One region of the Lysinibacillus sp. NPDC095746 genome, then DNA from elsewhere that is predicted to be linked to it. Evidence: riboswitches for the same ligand, from Rfam matches in the RefSeq annotation. Region 1 holds a riboswitch; the other holds the start of a gene.
What was found. A riboswitch is a leader RNA that binds a small molecule or an ion and turns the genes downstream of it on or off. The one in region 1 is predicted to bind preQ1.
Positions count from the first base shown of each region.

Region 2: linked by a shared signal. The riboswitch ahead of queC (7-cyano-7-deazaguanine synthase QueC) and the one ahead of ACIQ7N_RS10475 (QueT transporter family protein) in region 1 are both predicted to bind preQ1.

Region 1 is NZ_JBIWGL010000011.1:110,250-121,797, reverse strand. It holds gene ACIQ7N_RS10495 (methyl-accepting chemotaxis protein) at 1-684, shown strand, start outside; gene ACIQ7N_RS10490 (L-threonine 3-dehydrogenase) at 1,007-1,960, shown strand; partial or broken gene ACIQ7N_RS10485 (AMP-binding protein) at 2,061-2,800, shown strand; gene trpB (tryptophan synthase subunit beta) at 2,844-4,007, opposite strand; T-box leader at 4,068-4,268, opposite strand; gene ACIQ7N_RS10475 (QueT transporter family protein) at 4,352-4,834, opposite strand; PreQ1 riboswitch class I at 4,841-4,885, opposite strand; gene ACIQ7N_RS10470 (DUF1259 domain-containing protein) at 5,132-5,524, opposite strand; gene ACIQ7N_RS10465 (hypothetical protein) at 5,606-5,860, opposite strand; gene ACIQ7N_RS10460 (ABC transporter substrate-binding protein) at 6,435-7,457, shown strand; gene ACIQ7N_RS10455 (ABC transporter permease) at 7,818-8,846, shown strand; gene ACIQ7N_RS10450 (ABC transporter ATP-binding protein) at 8,839-9,633, shown strand; gene ACIQ7N_RS10445 (nuclease-related domain-containing protein) at 9,769-10,734, shown strand; gene ilvA (threonine ammonia-lyase IlvA) at 10,910-11,548, opposite strand, start outside.
Region 2 is NZ_JBIWGL010000026.1:15,599-27,146, reverse strand. It holds gene bioF (8-amino-7-oxononanoate synthase) at 1-597, opposite strand, end outside; gene bioW (6-carboxyhexanoate--CoA ligase) at 601-1,332, opposite strand; gene ACIQ7N_RS17860 (hypothetical protein) at 1,313-1,816, opposite strand; gene queE (7-carboxy-7-deazaguanine synthase QueE) at 2,543-3,271, opposite strand; gene queD (6-carboxytetrahydropterin synthase QueD) at 3,264-3,737, opposite strand; gene queC (7-cyano-7-deazaguanine synthase QueC) at 3,741-4,400, opposite strand; PreQ1 riboswitch class I at 4,652-4,698, opposite strand; gene ACIQ7N_RS17840 (leucine-rich repeat domain-containing protein) at 4,843-5,001, opposite strand; gene speE (polyamine aminopropyltransferase) at 6,074-6,928, opposite strand; gene speD (adenosylmethionine decarboxylase) at 6,928-7,362, opposite strand; gene ACIQ7N_RS17825 (aminotransferase class I/II-fold pyridoxal phosphate-dependent enzyme) at 7,359-8,855, opposite strand; gene metK (methionine adenosyltransferase) at 8,855-10,030, opposite strand; gene ACIQ7N_RS17815 (GntR family transcriptional regulator) at 10,939-11,548, shown strand, end outside.

The sequences.
Region 1 (11,548 bases):
ACTGCGAGTGATGCAGAAAGTGGTACGGAAATTGTACAGGCAAATTTAACTCAAATACAGGCCATTAAACTCGCAGTTGAAAAATCGAATACAGCCATTTTTAATCTTGTAGAGAGAGCAGCTACAATTGATCAAATGGTTGAAGTAATTGAAAAAATTACCGCGCAAACAAACCTTCTAGCCTTAAATGCATCTATTGAGGCTGCTAGGGCAGGGGAGCATGGTAAAGGATTTGCGGTGGTGGCCAATGAAGTTCGCAAGCTTGCAGAGCAAACAGTTCATTCAACCCAAACGATTACGTCCATTGTACAAAATATTCATTTAGATTCCAGCTATGCTGTGCAAATGATGGAGGGTGTGTTAGTCGCAACTGAAAAGGGAGTGCAGGTTACAGGAGATACGGCAACAAGCTTCGATCATATTTTAGAAAAAGTACATACAATGAAGCCATATATAACGGAAGTATCTACAACTATTCAAGAAATTGCCAACCATACGAAAAAGGTTAGTGAAGATGCGGTAATGTTAACATCATTTTCTGATACGAATGCAGCATCCACTAAACATGTAGCTAGATTAACAGCCGATCAATTAACCGCACAGCAGCAATTCCATGATTATATTAAAGAGCTACATAAGGTATCAAAAGTTTTACAAATAGCCGTAAAGCGTTTCCGTATTTAATAAGAACAAAAGGATCTTCTTTATCAACAAAGGAGGTTCTTTTTTTTTGAGTAGTATTAAACAAAATTAATATTGCTTGAATGTCCATCTGAGTCGTACATATGTATTTTATATGTTTTTCTAGCACAATATTTCATAGGTCTCATATACTGTTGGTAAAGGATTTTTTGCTCTGTTTTTAAAAATTAAAAATATTGTGGTTGTATTTTTAATATGAACACTTTATAATGAAATTCATCAGAAGCGTTATTAAATCAATGTTTGGTTATATATTATTGTACTTTCAGAAAGTACAATTGTTCACAGGTGGAGGTTTGGAGAAATGGAAAAGATAATGGTTACAGGAGCACTAGGTCAAATAGGTTCTGAGCTTGTAGAAAAACTCCGTGGTATTTATGGAGAGGACAATGTGTTAGCTACAGATATCCGGAAGCTTGAGCATTCTAAAGGTCCATTTGAAGTATTGGACGTGACGGATGGACAAAGAATGCATGATTTAGCGAAAGATTTTGGTGCAGATACAATGATGCATTTAGCGGCGTTATTATCGGCAACAGCAGAAAAAAATCCTTTGCTAGCGTGGAATTTAAATATGGGCGGTTTAATGAATGCGTTGGAGGTTTCGCGTGAATTAAGCTTGCAATTTTTTACGCCGAGCTCAATAGGCGCATTTGGTCCATCGACACCAAAGGATAATACGCCACAGGATACATTACAGCGTCCAACAACTATGTATGGGGTAAATAAAGTTGCTGGTGAGCTGTTATGTGATTATTATTTCAATCGTTTTGGTGTAGATACTCGCGGTGTACGCTTCCCTGGGTTAATTTCATACGTAACTCCTCCTGGAGGCGGTACGACAGACTATGCGGTAGAGATCTTCTATGAGGCGATCGAGCAAGGGAAGTATACATCTTATATTCAAGAAGGTACGTATATGGACATGATGTACATGCCAGATGCATTGCAAGCTATTGTAGATTTAATGGAAGCTGATAGTAGCAAATTAATACATCGCAATGCCTTTAATATCACTGCAATGAGCTTCGAGCCATCTGAAATTGCGGCGGAAATTAAAAAGCATTTGCCACATTTTCGTATGAATTATAATGTAGACCCGGTTCGTCAAGCGATAGCAGATAGCTGGCCAAATTCTTTAAATATAGAAGCCGCACAAAAAGAATGGGGCTTTAAAGCGCAGTATGATCTAGCAAAAATGACAGTTGATATGCTAGATAAATTAAAAATTAAACTACAGACAAAAGCCTGTTCATAAATAAAAATTTCTAAAAGGACGAAGAATTTAGGTTTCTTCGTCCTTTAGTGTTGGATATTTTTGTGAATGCTGGCCGATTCCAGATGTAATTAGCCTTGAACGAGATATTAGTTCGCTACGAGCTATTTGTTGCGGTGGCTCTGCTTCACCTACTCGACTTATTCGTACATTTGAAGAGCAGTATGGCATTCCATATATCGTCGTGTATGGAATGACTGAAACAACGCCGATTGTAGCGTTATCAAATTATATATCTTGGATATTGAAAAGCGTATTGAATCGCGAGCAATGCAAGGAATGACAATGGCCGGTATAGAATCGAGCATTATTAATGACAGTGGCGAAGTGCCATGGGATGGAGAAACAATGGGTGAGTTACGCTTGCGAGGTCCATGGATTTCACACGAGTATTATCGTGATGAACGTACAAATGATGCTTATCGTGACGGCTGGTTATATACAGGAGACATTGCGGTAAGAACAGAGGATGGCTTTATCAAAATAACAAATCTTACAAAGGATTTAATTAAATCGGGTGGAGAGTGGATATCCTCAGTTGATTTAGAAAATGCGTTAATGACCCATGATGCTGTTTTGGAAGCGGCGGTTATTGCAATTCCTCATATTAAATGGCAAGAACGCCCGCTAGCTTGTGTAGTATTAAAGGAAGGAATGGCGGCAAGTGAAGAGGAGCTTCTGGCATTTTTAGAAAGTCAATTTGCACCGGATGATGTAGTATTTTTAGATGAAATTCCAAAAACATCAGTTGGAAAGTTCCTGAAGGCAAAGCTTCGAGATAATATCGCAGAAATTTATCCGAAATTAGCTTCATTTGTATAGTTAAAAGAGCGATTTCCGCAAAGGGAAGTCGCTCTTTCACTTTTTATCTACTTAACATTTGAAATACTTGTTCTACGTCTTTGTCTCCGCGGCCAGAGATATTGATAATAATGCTCTCTTCCGGTGATAATGTTGGCGCAAGTTTTAGTGCATGAGCAACTGCGTGGGAGCTTTCTAGTGCCGGAATAATTCCTTCAACCTTTGACAGCACTTGGAATGCTTCAAGCACTTCTTCATTCGTCACCGTTACATATTCTCCACGACCAATTGTTTTTAAATAGCTATGCTCTGGACCAGCTCCAGGATAATCTAGTCCAGCAGCAATTGAATACGTAGGTAGTGGATTGCCTTCTGCATCTTGCAGTACTAAACATTTGAAACCGTGTAATTCACCGGGTGTTCCTTCATTTAATGTAGCTGCCTTATCGGGTTCAATGCCGATTAGGCGAACATTTTCATCTGCAATATATTCTGCAAACGCACCGATCGCATTACTGCCGCCACCGACACAAGCAAGTACTGCTGCTGGTAGCTTGCCTTCTTTTTCTATAATTTGTTCACGACTTTCACGGCTAATGACTGATTGGAAATGCTTGACCATTGAAGGGAATGGGTGAGGTCCTACAGCAGAACCTAGTAAATAAAAAGTCGTCTCATAGTTTTCCACTAAGTCAGCAAATGCTTCATCTACAGCATCCTTTAATCGCCCTTGACCTTTATCAACAGCTACTACCTTTGCACCAAGAAGCTCCATACGGAAGACGTTTAATGCTTGACGCTTTGTATCCTCTAAACCCATATAAATGGTGCAATCCATTCCGAACATTGCACAAGCAGTTGCTGTTGCTACACCATGCTGACCCGCACCTGTTTCGGCAATCACACGATTAGCACCCATGCGCTTTGCTAATAAAATCTGTCCAAGGACGTTATTAATTTTATGTGAACCTGTATGGTTAAGATCTTCACGCTTTAAATAAATTTTTGCGCCGCCTAATTGTTTTGTTAAATTTTCAGCAAAATAAAGTGGAGATTTGCGCCCAATATATTCATGGAAATAATAATCTAGCTCTTTATTAAAGTCTTCATCGTCTTTATATTTTTGGAAGTTTTCATCTAAAATATTTAATACATTTTGAAGTTCAGCAGGAACAAAGCTACCACCAAATTCACCGAAATATCCTTTTTTCTCTACTACTATACTCATCTTCTCTCGACTCCTCTTTTCTAATTTTTCCATAAAAAAAAGTCACTACAATCCTTCTGTAAAAAGGACGAGTAACCGTGGTGCCACCTTCATTCGCATAAATTGCGCGCTTTCGTACTCCGGTAACGGGGAGTAAATTCGTCCTCACATTTGATGAGGCTGCTCCAAAGCCCATTCGCAAGTACGTACTACTGATTTGCACCAACCATCAGCTCTCTTTAAGTACGCCCGCTTGCTACTATTCTTTTTCTTAGCATTTATTGAAAAGAATTGTAAAGTATTTTCAGAATGTTGTCAAGAATAGCAAGAAAATAAAAAAAGACGAATCTATTAAGATCCGTCAGTTAAATTAAATTTTTGAAGTTTAAGCGTTTATTCAATGTATACATAATCGGTGCACCGACCGCTAAGACAACAAATTCACCTGTAGCAACAGTTAACCATGTCCAGAAGAATGGTAATTCTAATGCAATGTTCAATTCAAAAGCAATGATGAACATTGTGCAAGTAAATAATAATGTATTAATGACTAAACGTGCCCAAATATTTTTAACAAATTTACAAATAAGAATGAACAATCCAAGAGTAATCATCGAATGGGCTACACCAAAATACAAATCGATAATGCCGTTTGGTGAAAATAGATTGGAGATAAATACACCAATAATGATTCCGAAGGCAAAGCGTGGATTAAACGCAACTAGATGATTAAACATTTCTGATAGACGGAACTGCACCTCTGTAAAGCCAAATGGGGCGACTAACAATGTAATAGCGATGTAAAGAGCTGCAATTATGCCACTCGTTGTTAAAAATTTCACTTTCATTAACATTTCTCCTTAGTTTTTTTGCGTGGGATGGTTACGAACCACGTGAAGCAAATGCAATCATATCAATGTTCATGCTTATTTGTAAATAGCAATGTGTAAAAAAAACGCAGAAATTCATAGTGCTAAAGGTAATATTTAGCCCTTGTTCGTTGTGCTCATAAAAAGAGGGCTTGTACAGTTGCTTCATTACAGATGGAATGAATGAAACTGAACTATAGCTGAGAAGCAACCGTGAACATTAAAAACGGTCATAGTAAAAAGAACTGATCTAAGCAGTTCTTTTAACAAGTAGAGTTATCTTTTTAAAACACGAAATGCTTGAGCAAATTTTTGGGCGAAGATTAATGGGGGCTCTATTGATTGAAAATGAACGTATAAAATTACTGGATCTGAATATATCCAGTGATTATGGACAGCACTAATAATTAAATTATTTTCTGCAAGTACCTTAACAAATGGTGTTAATTCTTCTTGAAGTACTACAACTTCACCTAAGTTAAGTGCATTTCCATATATATCGAGTGATTCGAACGTTATTCCAGCATGAAGTGCACTACGACTTGGGCGACCTTGAATCGTAACAGTAAGATTTCGATTAAGTTTTACGGAACATACACCGTGTTCCATAGAAGCTTTTCCGTTGGCAATCTGAGCAAATTTTGTACACATATCTTGAAAGCTTTGCATTTAGACACCTCTGCTTTTTTAAACTTCTATTCTGAGGATGCCTTGGTGCTAAAGAAGAAGTAGGTGGTCTCTCGTTGGGATTTATTCATCTAAAACATTTTTAATTTCTCCTATTTCAAAAATGATATCGTCAAGTTGTTTTTTGAATTCATCTGTATATTCTAGTTCTCCATCTAAATCTTTTGTATATTCCAAGGCATTTAAGGCAAAATCTAGAGCAAATGCAAATAGACTGTCACAAAGATTAGAGATGATTGTGTCAATATCCTCTATATTTGCATTTTGTTTCTCTTGTGAATAAGAAGGTTGTTTTAAATCGGTTTCTTCATTGTTCATGGTATTCCTCCTTTTTGAAAGCAGCATTCGTCTCATTTGCATCATATGCATTAAGTGTAAAAAAGGAGACTGAAATGTGTAGATCAATGTTGTTAGCAACAAAATGTAAACATTAAGGGAGAGTACGAGATAGTGAACTCGAATGTTGATTTTATTCAGCCATTCAAGGTGTTACTCAAACGTACGTATGCTTCCAAAATAAGTAGATATCTTGTAGAAGTAATAGTGAATTAATATAATAATTTGACAGCCTGACATTTATTTTGGGGAATGTCGGGTTTTTAGGTTTTATATAAATTACTTGAAAAATCAATAGCAGAAAAATAACTTCGCGAAATTTGTCAAAAAAACTTTTGTTATATTAGAAAAAGAAATCAATTTATAGAAACAGTGTAGTTTAGTGGTTTAAAGTGACAAATTAAGTGAAAAAATAAAATATTTTGTGAAGTTTAATAGTCAGAACATTCATAATGTTATTGACGAACCTATATAATAACGATAATATAGCGATAAGTTCACACTTTGTTTGGATAAAGTGTGATAAATATTAGAGATAATATTGGGGGGATTATTTGTGAAAAGCAATTTAAGAAAGCTTTCGTTCCTGTTATTTGGATTAGTTTTAATGCTTGCTGCTTGTGGCAACAGTGGATCTAGTTCATCAGACTCGAAAGAGAACGACAAGAATAATGCAAGTGAGAGCAGCAATGCAGATGACAAAACATTTAAAATTGGGATTACTCAAATTGTTGAGCATCCATCTTTAAATGCTGCAACTGAAGGTTTCAAAAAAGCAATTGAAGAATCTGGCTTAAAAGTTGAATACGATCCGCAAATAGCACAAGGAGATAATAGTCTTAATACGACGATTGCAAACAATCTAGTAAGTGCCAACGTAGATTTAATCTTTGCTAACTCTACACCATCAGCACAAGCGGCGGCGACAGCTACTAGTGATATTCCGATTGTCTTCACTTCTGTAACGGATGCTGTTGGCGCACAGCTCATTGAATCTATGGAGAAGCCAGGGAAAAATGTAACAGGAACGATTGATTTACATCCTGATACTATTTCAAAAACAGTAGCATTCTTAAAGGAACTAGGTGCGAAAAAAGTAGGTATGGTTTACAACGCTGGTGAGCAAAACTCAGTAGCACAAGTAAAAGAAGTGAAAAAAGTTATGGCTGAGCAAGGCCTAACAGTAGTTGAGGCATCTGCGGCAACTTCTGCAGAAGTAAAACAAGCTGCTGAATCATTAATTGGTAAAGCAGATGCATTCTATATCATTACTGATAATACAGTAGTTTCGGCTCTTGAGTCTGTCATTGATGTAGCAAACTCTAATAAATTACCACTAGTTGTAGGAGAGCTTGACTCTGTAGCACGTGGTGGCTTAGCTGCATATGGTTTTGAATATTATGACATCGGTTATGAGGCGGGGCAAATGGCTGTGAAGATTCTAAAAGGTGAAGCAACACCTGCTGATATACCAGCGCAATACCCACAAAAATTAAAACTACTAATCAATAAAAAAGTAGCGGATGATTTAGGGATCAAAATTAAGGATTCTTGGGGTGCAGAGCTGTTAGAAAAGTAATGACGACATGATTATCTTATGGAACGAAGCGGGGGAGAACGAAAACTGCCCCCGCTTTATCTACTTTTTAGAATAAAAAATGAAGTCATTATGAGGAAGGATTAGCGCTATATATAGTTACGAGCGAATAGAGTACATTGCATTAATCCCAATTATGGTGGGGTAATCCTTTCTAGTTTCATCTTATTAGAATACTAAAAATTATGGTTCATATTGAAAGTTGATTGGAGTAAGGCTAGGCGACTCCTTAGGAAGTAGCGATAGAGGAACGAAGGCTTATCGGACGCCCCAGAAATCAATTTCAAGTTATGGTGTTGAGCGAAATTATTTATTAAGAAATTATGAGGAGATGATGCAACTATGCCTTTAGCAATATTTGGCGCGATGGAGCAAGGGATCATCTATGCAATTATGGCACTTGGTGTGTATTTAACATTCCGTGTGTTAGATTTTCCAGACTTAACGGTTGATGGAAGCTTTGTAACAGGGGCAGCTACAGCAGCGACAATGATTATGCTTGGCTACCACCCAATCTTAGCAACTTTGGTGGCAATTGTTGTTGGATTTATTGCTGGATGTATGACAGGAATTCTTCACACAAAAGGAAAGATTAATCCTCTATTATCGGGAATTTTAATGATGATTGCTTTGTATTCTATTAACCTACGCATTATGGGATCAACTGCAGAAAATACGATAGGTCGTCCGAATATTCCACTATTAAATTCAGAGACTTTATTTTCAAAGTTTCAAGCGTTTTGGAGTAATTTAGGAATCGATACGGCTTTAAATAACCTATTAAAAGGCCTCGGCGTTCAGCAACTACCTTCAACATGGAGTACGATAATCGTAGTTTTAATCATTACGATTATCATTAAGTTCATTACAGACTGGTTCTTAAAAACAGAGGTTGGATTGGCTATTCGAGCAACCGGTGATAATAAGCGCATGATTCGTAGCTTCTCGGCAAATACAGATACACTTATAATTTTAGGGCTAGGACTTTCTAATGCACTTGTGGCATTTTCTGGAGCTTTAATCGCTCAATATTCAAAGTTCTCAGATGTCAGTATGGGGATTGGGATGATTGTGATTGGTCTTGCATCTGTTATTATCGGTGAAGCAATTTTCGGTACAAAAACGATTATGCGCACAACTTTCGCTGTCATTGCTGGAGCGATCATTTACCGCATTATTTTAGCATTAGCATTACGAGTAGATTTCCTTGATTCAGGAGATATGAAATTAATAACGGCTATCATTGTTATTATAGCGTTAGTTTTACCACAATTTATCAATAAGGGGAAGGAACGAAAACGAAAGGTGAAGCGTGCAGCAGAGAGAACACACGTAAAGACAGTTGAGCAGGGAGGGAAGCGCCTTGCTTAAATTAACCGGCATTAATAAGATTTTTAATGAAGGTACGCCTGATGAAAAAATTGCACTCGCAGAAATTAATTTGCATTTGAAGCCAGGGGATTTCGTCACAATTATTGGCAGTAATGGTGCTGGTAAATCGACCATGATGAATATGATTTCTGGCGCGCTAACACCAGACTTTGGCACGGTATCAATTGATCAGAATGAGGTTACTACTTTGCCAGAATATAAGCGTTCTCACTATATCGGTCGAGTATTCCAGGATCCGATGGCTGGTACAGCGCCAACAATGACGATTGAGGAAAATTTAGCATTAGCTTACTCACGTAATAAGAGTAGAGGCATGCGCTTCGGTGTTGATAAAAAGCGTCGTGAATTTTTCAAGGAATCGTTAGAGATGTTGGGCTTAAATCTTGAAAATCGATTGTCTGCAAAAGTGGGCTTACTTTCGGGAGGGGAGCGTCAAGCTTTGTCACTTTTAATGGCAACATTTACGAAGCCTTCGATTTTATTGCTAGACGAGCATACTGCGGCACTTGACCCATCTCGTGCAGAGTTAATCACACGTATTACGAAATATTTAGTTGAGAAAGACAACTTAACGACATTAATGGTCACGCACAATATGCAACAGGCATTAGATTTAGGAAATCGACTGATTATGATGGATAAAGGTCAAATTATTTTAGAGGTCGGCGAGGATCGCAAGCATGAATTAACCATCCCAGATTTAATGGCAGAGTTCGAACGCATCCGCGGAGAGAAAATGAACTCAGACCGTGCGCTACTAGGATAATAAATATAAAACGCTCATACCTAGGTGTGGGCGTTTTTTCGTTGGATGTCGATATTTTTTAGAAGTTAATAAAAAACTGAAAATTTAGTTAAGTCGAAAGAAGTGCATTATAATCTAACTAAAGGAGGTGAAAAAATGTTACTCAAAAAGCGCGAAGTTTCATCAAAACAGCTCACATTAGAAATGCTTGAAAGGCGATTACCGAAATCTCACCCAAAAACTACTTACTATCAAGATTTGCTCAATAGAACAAGAGCAGGGTATGCAGGTGAGCAACGAGTAGATCGAGAATGGCAAAGTATTTATTTAGAGCAAACGCATTATTTATTACACGATGTTGCGCTTAAGGATGAAGGTGGATCCATACATCAAATGGATACATTGTTGATGTCGCAGAATTTTATTTTAATAGTGGAAATCAAAAATATCGTTGGGCGTGTAGAATATATGGAAGATAACCATCAATTTATTCGAATTACTTCTGATGGCAGAGTAGATGGCTTTAGAAATCCCTTTGATCAAGTGAAGCGCCATGCTAGGTTTTTGCGTCGGCTATTTCAAATGCGCGGTCATCATATACCGATTGAATATATAGTCATTTCTGCAAATCCGAATATGATTATGACGTCCACTTTCTTGTCGCAGCCAATCATTCATGTGAGTGGCTTGGCAGAAAGGATATATCAACTGTTCAAGCAGCATCAACAAGTCTGTCTAAGTGAAAAAGATTTGAGAGAATTATCGGCGCATATTTTAACGAGGCACAAACCAATTCAATGGACCCTAGATATTAAAGTGGATGAATTGAAGAAAGGTGCACTATGCTCTCATTGTCATTTTGACCATGTTCTACGTTACATCCATGGGAAATGGCATTGTAGCAATTGCCAATCGATTGATAATCAATCGATGCTAATCGCATTACATGATTTTCGATTAATGATAAGCAACAATATTACAAATGCTCAGTTTCGTAATTTTTTTGATATTGACTCAGAGAAGGCGGTTTATTATTTATTGAAAAAGTTAAAATTTGAAGCGATAGGTGAAAAGAAAAATAGAAAATATATAATTCCTGCGAAATTGTTAGATGAAATGTAAGCGACGTAAACTATCGGTGCGGTCAGATAGTGTCGCTTGTAAGATAGATGTCGATAAACATTTGAAAAGTTTCGATAAACAAGATAAAAGTTTCGATAAATCGCAAAAAAGTCTCGATAAACCTTTTATTCCCGCAAAAAAAGCCACACTCACTTAGCAAGTGTGACTTTCTATGTTAGACGAGTAAGCCAAATAGTTGAATGTCGTTGTTTACTTCTTTGTATTTGAAGCCGAATTCATCCATGCGAACGAGTAATCCTTCGAAGTCTTCACGATTGCCAAGTTCGATACCGACTAGGGCAGGACCACTTTCTTTGTTGTTTTTCTTTGTATATTCGAAAGTTGTAATGTCATCATTTGGACCTAGCACACTTGTAAGGAATTGGCGAAGTGCGCCTGCACGTTGTGGGAAACTAACGATGAAATAGTAAAGTAAGCCTTCGTGAATTAAAGACTTTTCTTTAATCTCCTGCATACGATCGATATCATTATTACCACCACTAATGATGATAACGACTGATTTCCCTTTAATTTCCTCTTTGTAGGAGTCGAGTGCTGCTACTGATAATGCTCCAGCAGGCTCTGCGATAATAGCATGTTTATTGTAAAGATTTAAAATCGTTGTACATACTTTTCCTTCAGGTACTAGTACGATATCGTCTAAGTAGCGACGACAAACGTCATATGTGTGGTTACCGACGCACTTTACCGCAGCACCGTCTACAAATTTGTCAATCCAATCAAGTGCCACTGCACCGCCTTCTGCAAAAGCAGCCTTCATACTGCCTGCCCCGGTAGGCTCAACACCGATAAT
Region 2 (11,548 bases), on a different contig from region 1:
GTAAGCATTGTATTTCTTTGCTAGTGCAACTATTTCGGGAAGTGGAGCGATATCACCATCCATACTAAAGACGCCATCTGTCACAATAAACTTCTTTCCATCTCCATGTGATTTCCTTAGTTTATGCTCTAAATCTACCATATCCGCATGTTCATAAACAATTGTCTTTGCTGTACTAAGTCGACAACCATCTATTATACTCGCATGATTCCAAGCATCAGAAAAAATTATATCCCCTGCCTTCATCACACTCGAAATCACACCAATATTCGCTAAATAACCACTGCTGAAAACAATGGCGGCTTCAGTCTTTTTCAAATCCGCAATTTCACATTCAAGCTGTTCATGAATGACGAAATTTCCGGTTGTTAATCTCGAACCACCTGCTCCTGTACCGTATTTACTAATACCTTCAAATGCTTTCTTTCTCAACCGAAAATCTGTTGCAAGACCTAAATAGTTATTAGATGAAAAAAGCAAAAATTTCTTATCATTCATAATGATCTCGCTCTCATTGCCATTTGAAAACGAACGTAACTTTCTTGTCAATCCTTTCTCTTCTATTAATTGTAGTTCCTGCTGTAACCACTGATCCATTTTTTAATCCCTCCTAATGAGAACCGGTACGCTTTCTAAATAGTCTATAAAAGATTCTAGTTCAACCTCATCTGACACAAAATAAATGCGCCCTCCGCTCTCGCAGCCTTCCCTTTTTAACGGTGTAATTCTGACATAACCTATAGCACGATTACTTACATATCCAGTGACGTAATCTGGATCATCAGACCAACATAATTCTGCAATTGTAAACGGAGAATTTGCCACTTTCGTCGCCAAAGCCAACGCTTCACGAACACGCTCATTCAGCTCCCCATTAGCGTCTTGCCAATCAATTCGTGAAACTCGAACACCCTTCTCCCCACGATCGTCAAGCCGTAAGCCGCTTTTACTATTTAAAATAATTGCGCCACGGAGGTTTTGATGACTATCAAGTTGGTGAAAAGCAACATTCAATGCATGCTCCGAAACACCTAAGGAGGTTAGTATCTTTCTTGCCTCACTATGGGCCTTTTCAATTGAATCGGCCTCAACTGTTGTAATTTCTAAAGGCGGCAAATACTGTATCTGATTATGTGCAATTTTTTCAACGGTAATTTGTATAAAGTCAGCATCTCCACGTGAATGATTACTTACTTTGTTCAATAACTGCTTTACAATTGGCTCTATCTGAGATTTACTACCTATCCGTTCACCACCAGATATATGCTTTTCCCCTAGTTCAGGGCTTCTCTCTGCCGCACGCATGCGAATGCTATAACACGTTTTTAACATGATTATTACCTGCTACTTTCCTATTTATTGTCTGTAATATTTTCGTTATAGGATAAACACTAACAGCTGTGATTACCATACCTGGAATAGCCAAAACTACTAACGGTAACAATGGAATTCCTAACGTAAAAGCCAAACCAAATCTAGCAATCGTTGTGCCAATTGGGCCTGCCAAAACAAGTACCGGAATTGAAGTCCCAAATAAAACAATAAGTAGGCCTACAGTCAATCGAAAAATGAAAGAGATCTCCACATTTAAGATCGAGTGTATACCTAATAAAAATAAGATTAAACTTGCAATGATCCCCGCTAGAAAATATCGCTTAAATCCAAATACCGCTGCAATTGCAACTGCAATAGGTGCTGATAATTGAAAGTCAGACCCAGGAAAACCTGTTGGAATTTTAAACATGCCTGTAACGATAATAAGACAAGCTAGCAATGAAATCTGCGCAAGATCATATGTAGAAAACTTTCGAATCATTTTATTCCTCCATCTTAATTAAATACTTGATGTCATTGCCTCCTATTCTCTCTATTTGAGTTAACCATTATCAATATTAAGTTAACACAAATAAAGATAGGAAAGTAGATAAAATGGTAGGAATTTTTATTATTTGTGAAAATCGGTTTGGTTATTGATCAATGAAGTTCGTGTTCCTCAGATTAGATACTTTTTTCACATTCCGCATGTAAATGTCAAAATAATAATGTACATTTTTGCTCGTCTAAACATGTACACTTTCGCTGATTAACTACGTTTCTTTACAAGTGTGTGAATAATTACAACTTGACACGGAGCCTCTACTCGCATGATTCGCTAGGCTAGAACCCAGCTACATCAATGGCTAGCCGATGCTATTATGCTCGCCACTCCTGTAAAGTTGTAATATACAAAGGGAGTCAAAAATGTAATTGGTTAAACAAGCATTTTTGTACATATTTATTTCAACCTTTATATCCGCATCGGCATGTGAACACCTGCACTTGGCTAGTTACTACTGCTGTCTTCACGATTCAACTATTTACTCTATAGCTTATATACATGTTGGAACGTACAAAAAAAGTATAGGCCAAATTAACCTATACTCTCACACCTTCCCAAGTTATAATCTTTTCCCTTTCGATTTGAAGGTTTTTACAACACGTATTTGATGGAAGTCAAATAAATAATGATAACACCATACAATTTCTTGTAATGACACACTATTTATACACCTCTTTTATTCCCCCAAACTAGGGCATGCAACTGTGGTAGTACTTTGACATCTCTGAATTCCTCATCGTTAATCACTCTATCAATCAGCGCATGATAGTTATCCAACAAATGGAGTATCAATTGAGAATTGTCAGTCGTTGTGAGATCATCATTACCGACTTGGAGATAAAAAGGAATCATTGGATATCGTTGGTGAATTTGTTTAGCATATTCGTAATCCTCTTGATTAAAAACGACTATTTTGAGAGATATATGGTGATTACTGTCGCGATTTTTAAGCTTTTCGAACATATTAGAGAGTAACGAATAGTCTGTGGTCATTCCAGAGCTAGGTGGCTTAGGTGAGATTGTCAGTTCATCAATCTCATACATCCATTTTTGCCACCTACTTCCCTGTGTTTCCACCCCGACCTTTATGTCGTTTTCTTTTAAAATCGCAATGAGTTCTTCCAAATTTTGATGGAGTGCAGGATTGCCGCCTGATATCGTGACAAATGAAAAACCACTGCCTCCAAGGCGTTTCAACTCAGACCAAATCTCTTCTGCTGTCATTTGGACGATAAGATGCTTTCCGCTACCATCCCACGTAAACGATGAATCACACCAAGAACAGGAATAATCACAGCCTGCAGTTCTCACAAACATAGTCTTCTGGCCAACGACCATTCCCTCGCCTTGAATCGTCGGTCCAAAAATCTCGATAACAGGTACCTTACTCAACTTCCATCCACTCCCGTCTAGCTTCTGCATAGCTTGTCGGAGTTTCATATAGTCTGATAAACTCTACACGCGCATCGTTATATCTTTGTTCATCATGCAAGGCCTCAGTCAATTTTTCGTAAATCCAAACAACAATGTTCTCTGCCGTCGTATTCATGGGTGGAAGCGTTTCATTTAAATAACGGTGATCCAAATGAATTTCTATTTTTTGTTTCCATATTGCTTTTATATCGCCAAAATCAATCACCAAACCGCGTTCATCTGTGTATCCACTCAGTCCTAATACTACGCGATACGTATGACCGTGCAGGTTTTTACATTTCCCCTCATAATTGTGTAAATGATGAGCCGCATCGAAAGTAAATTCTTTGCTTATGAGTACACGCTTTGCATGATAGTTCAATTGATTTCTTTGAATATCTTCATCTATTTTTTGGAGTTTATCGACGATTATAAATTCTGACATACCTTAAGACTCCTTCCTGAAGCTCAAATACTCATCAAGCCCTTTATTTCGCAGTTTACATGCCGGGCATTCACCACAGCCATCTGCTATTACACCATTATAGCAAGTCAGCGTTCTTTCCCGAATAAATTCAAGTGCCCCAAACTGATCAGCAAGCTCCCATGTCTGTGCCTTATTCAGCCACATCAACGGTGTATCAATCACAAAGGAATCATCCATCGATAAATTTAACGTTACATTCAAGGATTTAATAAAAACATCTCGACAATCCGGATATCCACTAAAATCCGTTTCACAAACGCCAGTTACAATATGCTTAGCTCCTACTTGGCTCGCTAAAACGCCCGCAAATGAAAGAAAGAGCAGATTTCGGCCAGGTACAAAAGTCGATGGAAGCTCACCATTTTCTCCGTCTTCTACCTTTATGTCTTGTCGAGTCAATGCATTCGGAGCAAGCTGATTCAGGAGTGACATATCAAGAATGTGATGCTTGACCCCAAGCTCCCTTGCTATCTCCTTCGCACATTCAATTTCAAGACGATGCCTTTGACCATAATCAAAAGTTACTGCCTCAACTTCTTCAAAACGTTCTTTTGCCCAGAACAAACAAGTTGTACTGTCCTGACCTCCACTAAATACTACAATTGCTTTTTCCTGCTTCATCTAGAAAAACTCCCTTATATCGAATAACAGCACTTTAAGAAAGAGCTGCTTTCTTCTTATTTTTTAACGAATATTGTGTGCCATAGTACCAAAAAGTTCAATTCAATCCCGGTTTCGGCAAGACATAAAAAAACCTCCTTGTAAAATGTTTCCCAACACTTTTCAAGAGAGGCATTACCAATCATTCTATTAAAACATTAGTAAAAACATAAAAAAAAGCCACGTCCGATATGGACATGGCATATTGTCATGTTTCCATAGTTTTTTATAGAGGGTATTTGCTATGAACCTCTCCCAATCTAGTCCGGGCATTCTTTTCAATATAATACAAAAAATAGTATGAAACGTCAATTGTATTTTTCTTCTCTGGAAAAACAACTGTTATATAGTACACTAAACACTTTGCTGAGATTTAATTCATTCACAATATAGTCATATTACCTCAATAAATCATAATTCCATTGTCTAGAACAGATTTATTTTGCACCTGATTTCCTAAAATATATAGCTTTTTTAAATTTGGCAAATTCACTAATGGCTCTACATTCGAAATGGCGTTATTTTCCAAGTGAAGCACCTCAATTTGGTGCCACTTTTCCATAAAACTCAATGATTGCAGTGAACTATCTTGGATAGTGAATGAATGCAGAGCTGTAAGGCCAACAAAATTTTCGCTCGAATTAGTTAATGTGATAATTTAAATGGAAGGAACTATTCAACTTACTGGGCAGGTTAGCGGAAGAAGGAATTTATGTAGAATATACTAACTATTAAAGCTAACAAAAAATGTTAATGTGAAAGAACGTTAATGTTGCCACAATTCATTAATATTTAATAGCTCCTTCAATAACTTTCACATTTACGTACTCTATTGATAAAAAGAGAGGTAAAAGATGAATTATAAGACGAAAAGAATTTTATTTTTTTCAGCAGGTACATTAACCTTATCCACATTATACTTATTAACATCAGGGCATTTTAAATTCTTTGTACCCTTCTTGTTTATTACTGTTACAACTTTAGTATTATTTTTACTAAATGAAATTAAAAAAACTTAACTCAAAGGAAAAACAAATATGAAAGAAGTGGTAAACCTAGAGTATTGTTTTCTATTATGGTTCGAAAAAAGAACTTAATATGAGTAAATTGGAGGGTAATTTATATTGATGATAGAATGGCCTCGAAGGAAAATTATTCTGATAAAATTAGATACTTGAATATACAAGGAATTTTACTTTGAGAGAAACTCCCCGATTTAAGCCAAAGTGATTTAGATTATTTACCGAATTGCAGTTCAAACACGATTGGTTCTCTTTTTTTACATATTACAGCGATTGAGTTTGTTCATCAGATATTCTCATTTAAAAATCAAACTGTATTAGAAAATGAGTACTTGAAGTTGGACAAAAAAGGTACTGCATTTGCAGTACCTTTTAATATGCTAATTAATTGTCTTTTTACCGTGCGGTTTTGTTTTTTGTACTCAAAACAGAACCCATAAGGCGACTTTTTTGTTTATTCACTTTTTTATACAATAAGTTTAAACTTCTGGTTTACTATTACTTGTGATACAGCACTGGAAATTTAATTCTAACAAAGCCGCAACTTCACAACAAGCTCCACAAAGTCTCTATAATCCTCTGACGTAAGAGTAAGCTTTTACGTTTAAAGGTTTACTCATCGCGATCAAGTGCTTCTTTTACAAATGTAGGAAGTGCGAATGCACCAACGTGTAAGTCTGTATTGTAATATTTCGTTTTTAGAGCAAATTTGTCCCAAGCATCTACTTGAATATCTTTAATTGGATGTAATGCTTTTGAAGCAAATCCGAATAGCCAGTGTCCTGATGGATACGTTGGCATATGGAATTGATATACGCTTGCGATTGGGAAAATACCTTTAATTTTTTTATGTGCTTTACGCATGTTTTCTGCATACTCCGTGAAGTATGGTGATTCGTGTTGATTAATTAAAATTCCTTTTTCATTTAATACACGGTAGCACTCTTTATAAAAAGCTGTTGTAAATAAACCTTCACCGACAGAAATTGGATCAGTAGAATCTACTAATATTAAATCGAATGATTGATCCGCTGCGTTTTGAACATAAGCTAAACCATCATCGAAAATCAATTCCATACGAGGATCTTCTTCGACACCAGCAGCTGTAATTGGAAGGTATTTTTGGCTTAAACGGAATACTAACTCATCGATTTCAACCATGACTACTTTTTCTACTGATTCGTAACGTAGTACTTCACGAGCAGTACCACCATCACCACCACCGATAATTAATACCTTTTTTATATCAGGGTTAGTCGCGAATGCTGGGTGTGTAATCATATCGTGATAAACGAACTCATCTTTTTCATTAACCATCATCAAACCGTCTAACGTGAAGAAAGTACCAAACTCTTCACTTTTATAAAAATCGATTTTTTGGAACGGAGATTGTTCACTATGAATCTCTTCGTTGTATCCGATTGAAAATTTACAGTTATCGCTCCATTGTTCTGTATACCATTTCATTAAATCACGTCCTCTAATACTTCTTGTTTCACTAAAATTGTATCAATTTCTTGTTCTGCAAATTGGCGAATTTTATCTGCCATTCCACGTGGTACTTCAAATGATTCTGTCTTTTTCGCTTGCAGTTTTTGTTCTAAATATTCTGCTGCCTTCCAAGGACTTACTGAGTCCCCACAAGTATAAACATCTACAGAGGCAAATCCGTATTCTGGCCAAGTATGAATCGTTAAATGGGATTCAGCAATAATTACTGCACCCGAAACACCATATGGGTTGAAATGATGGAAGCAAGATTCTACAATTGTTGCCCCAGAATAGTCAGCAGCTTCATTCATAAACTGCTCGATTAATGCATTTTGCTCAATAATTTCACTTGGGCAACCATAAAATTCAATTAATACGTGTCTTCCTAATGTTGATAATTCAATGCTCATTTATTTGTCTCCCTTACGACTGTAATATAATTTTCTTCTTTCGTTTCGAACAGAACATTCCCAAAATTAAGAAAATAGAAGTTATATAATTCTACTACTTCCTCTGAAATAACTTCACCAGGGATAATTAGTGGTATTCCCGGTGGATAAATCATTAATGAATCTGCACTAATTCTACCTACCGCATCATAAATTAACGTTGTTTCTGTTTCAGCATTACACGCCTGTTGCGGTGTCATAGCTAATTTATTAATTTGATTCGCTGTCACATAAGCTGACTGAATCGCATCTTTTTTTGCATGATTAAGTTCAATATCTTTCAATGCATGTACTAATTTACCGATTGTTTCATTCGTATCAACATGACTAATGACTGCCATTATGACATATCCTTCAGCAAGTTCTAATTGAATGCCATACTGTTGTTTCAATATTGTGTAAACTTCGAAACCAGTTAAACCGAGATCGTTCACACGAATAACAAGTTTCGTCCAATCATAGGATTGATTAAAATTTTGTTGTACATATTCAGCCTTTAGCACTTCATAGCGTGAATTATTTTCAATTTCTTCAATTGCCGCATCAACAATTGACTTTAATTGGCTATAACGTTGTTGTCCATACACCGCTAATTCTCTTCGTGCTACATCTAAAGAACTCATTAATAAATAATTTGCACTCGTCGTTTGCAGCATATTTAATACTTTTTGCAAATGCTTCGAATCGATTCGTTGTTCTTGTAGTAATAGAAGCGAACTTTGTGTTAATGAACCCCCTGTTTTATGCATACTGACCGTTACTGCATCGGCACCAGCACTAATGGCATCGTTTGCATCAGGTAAAAATGTTAAATGCGCTCCGTGTGCACTATCAACAATAACTGTTACATTTTGTTCATGTGCAAGCTTGCAAATTTCTTGCAGTTGATTCATCGACCCAAAATATGTTGGATACGTTACAAGTAAAGCTTTCGCTTGTGGATTTTCTGCAAGTGCCACTTTTACATTTTCAACTGAAATTCCGTGTGCAATACCAAAATGTTGATCAACTTCAGGTTGAATAAATACTGGTTTTGCTCCGCTTAATATAATGCCGTTCATAACTGATTTATGGCAGTTACGAGGTACGATCAACGTATCCCCCTGTTTACATGTCGCTAAAATCATCGCGAGAATACCTACAGTAGTGCCATTTACTAAAAAGTAAGCGTAGTCTACATTAAATGCTTGTGCAGCTAATTGTTGAGCTTCTTTAATAACCGATTCCGGATGACTTAATAAATCAAGTTCCTTCATCGAGTTTACGTCCATTCTTAATGTCATTTCTCCAAGCGTCCATTTTAATGGGTTATCATGTAACCCCATTTTATGACCAGGTACATCAAACGGCGTAACATCCTGTTTAGTATAATTGACTAAAGCTTCAAATAATGGCATGCGGTCCTGAGTGGCTAAAAATTCCGCTGTAGCCACTCGATCTTGCACGCATTGCATTATTGTCCCATAGCAACTGTTAAAAGTTGCTCTATTTCAGAAACTTTGTCTGTTTTTTCCCAAGTTACGTTGACATCACTACGTCCAAAGTGACCATAAGCTGCAACTTGTTGATATTGTGGTTTACGTAGATTTAGCATGTTAATAATGCCAGTTGGCGTTAAGTCGAATAATTGACGAATCGCTTTTAAAATTTCTTCTTTCGCTACTTTTTCTGTACCAAATGTTTCTAAAGCGATACTAATTGGTTCACTTACACCAATTGCATATGATAATTGGATTTCACATTTATCTGCCAAGCCTGCTGCAACAATATTTTTTGCAACGTATCGCGCTGCGTAAGCCGCTGAACGGTCAACTTTTGTACAGTCTTTACCAGAGAATGCGCCACCACCATGACGAGCTGCGCCGCCATAAGTATCAACAATAATCTTACGTCCTGTTAAACCTGCATCTCCGTGTGGTCCGCCTACTACGAAACGACCAGTTGGATTAATTAAAATTCGGAAGTCCTCATTCATACCAAATTGCTTCGCAACAGCTTTAATTACATTTTCTGTAACGTAATCAATGAATGCTACTCGGTCAAAATCATCATCATGTTGGATTGACATTAAAACAGTATCAATTTTAGGTTGCTTACTATCCGTATAATCAATGGTTACTTGTGATTTCATATCTGGTCGAGCCCATTTGAATTGACCATTTTTACGTAACTCAGTTGCACGTTTGACAAGCATATGTGCCATTTCAATTGCTAAAGGCATATAGTTTTCAGTTTCATTCGTCGCAAAACCGAACATAATACCTTGGTCACCTGCACCTACTTCTTTTGTATCGCTTGAAGAATCAACACCCATTGCGATATCAGGAGATTGCGTATGTACTAAAACTTGTACATTGCAGTTATGACCATCAATGCCGAACTTATCATCTGTGTAACCAATGCCGATTAGGGTATTACGGGCAATTTTTTCGATATCTAGTTCTGCTTTTGTAGTGATCTCTCCACCAACAATTACTGTGTTTGTAGTTGTGAATACTTCACATGCCACACGTGATAACGGATCTTGCGATAATGCTGCGTCTAATACTGCATCTGAGATTTGGTCTGCAATTTTATCTGGATGTCCTTCCGATACAGACTCCGATGTGAATAATACTTTTTCTGACAATTTTAACTGCTCCTAACAATTATAGATTTTTAGGGCATAAAAAAAAGCTCACCCAATTTTAAGGAAAGCTTCGAATACTATCAGCTGCTGTTCCTCTTATTGTTCACAAAAGTTTAATTTTGTGCTCAGGTTCGGCCCACTGGATTTAATTCATAATGAACTAAATTGTTTGGCCACCGTATCTTCGACCCCTCGTCTCAACGGTTATTAATAAGAGCTATATTATTATGCTGAGACTCATATTAAGTCATAAACATTTGAGTGTCAATTTATTTTTTTATAATTAATCGCTATGAAAATTATTCATTTACCCTTTTGAACTAAAAATTACTAAGTGTAACGTTTTGCAACGTATTAATAATTATTATAAAAAATGAATAATAATGCACTCGAAGGTTTTTTATATTAATAATAGAATGAACTCCTATTAAATTTGCTAATAGATGCGTCAAAATAACATATTGTAAACATAAAAAATTTCAGATCATCGAGGGATATATAGGAATTTTTTAGGACTTTTATTGATAGAAATCATTTAAATTTCTATAATTCAGAATATTATTTTTGGTCAGTTATAAGAAGTCCCTGACGATTCTTTCTTTCCAACATGGTGTGTTGATCGACTAAATTTTAACTATAATTGTTCCACTAAAATATTTTTTCTCTTTACACCACTATGGCCATCAAAGCTATGGATTGAGAAATTCATTTGTCTTAGCGAAGGCTGATTTAATACTCTTCCCTCCTACTATTAATTATTTGATGCAAATAATTATCTATTAAGTATTTTACTTGCTTGTTGATAATCCTTTTTATAAATACCATTGACAGAAAATTCAGACTAGATATATAATTTTTGGTATTACCACTGTATTTAAATATTACCACAAAGCAAAGGAGGCGAGGATTTGAAAGAAAAGGAACGCTCCTCAGATAAAATTGAAACTGAATTAATTAGATCTATATTGGCTGGCGTTTATTCTGTAGGAAGTACTTTACCGCCGGAAAGAGAGCTTGCCAAAAAATTGGGTGTTGGTCGACCAACTATTCGGGAGGCTCTTCAACGTTTAGGAAGGGGTGGATGGATAACAGGGAGAAAAGGAATGCCTGCGGTTGTAAATGATTATTGGCGCAATGGGAATCTAACGACACTTGTTAATATTATTGAGAATCATCATACCATTACAGATGAATTTATCATGTACTTATTAGAATTAAGAAGTTCTTTGGCTCCGACTTATATTCGTGATGCTGTCACGTTTAATCAGCCTAAAGTAGTTGCTCTCCTTGCCGATCTAGAGCGCCTTGAAGATAGTGCTGAAAGCTATGCAGCATTTGATTGGGATTTGCAAAAGAGATGTGCTGACCTTGTAGTCAATCCCATCTTTCTACTCATTTTAAATAGCTTCGATTCCATTTATATGGATATGGCAAAAAGATATTTTTCTGAAAAAGAACATCGTGTGTTGTCCTTCAACTATTACCACGACTTATTAAACGCTGCATTAAAGGGAGATG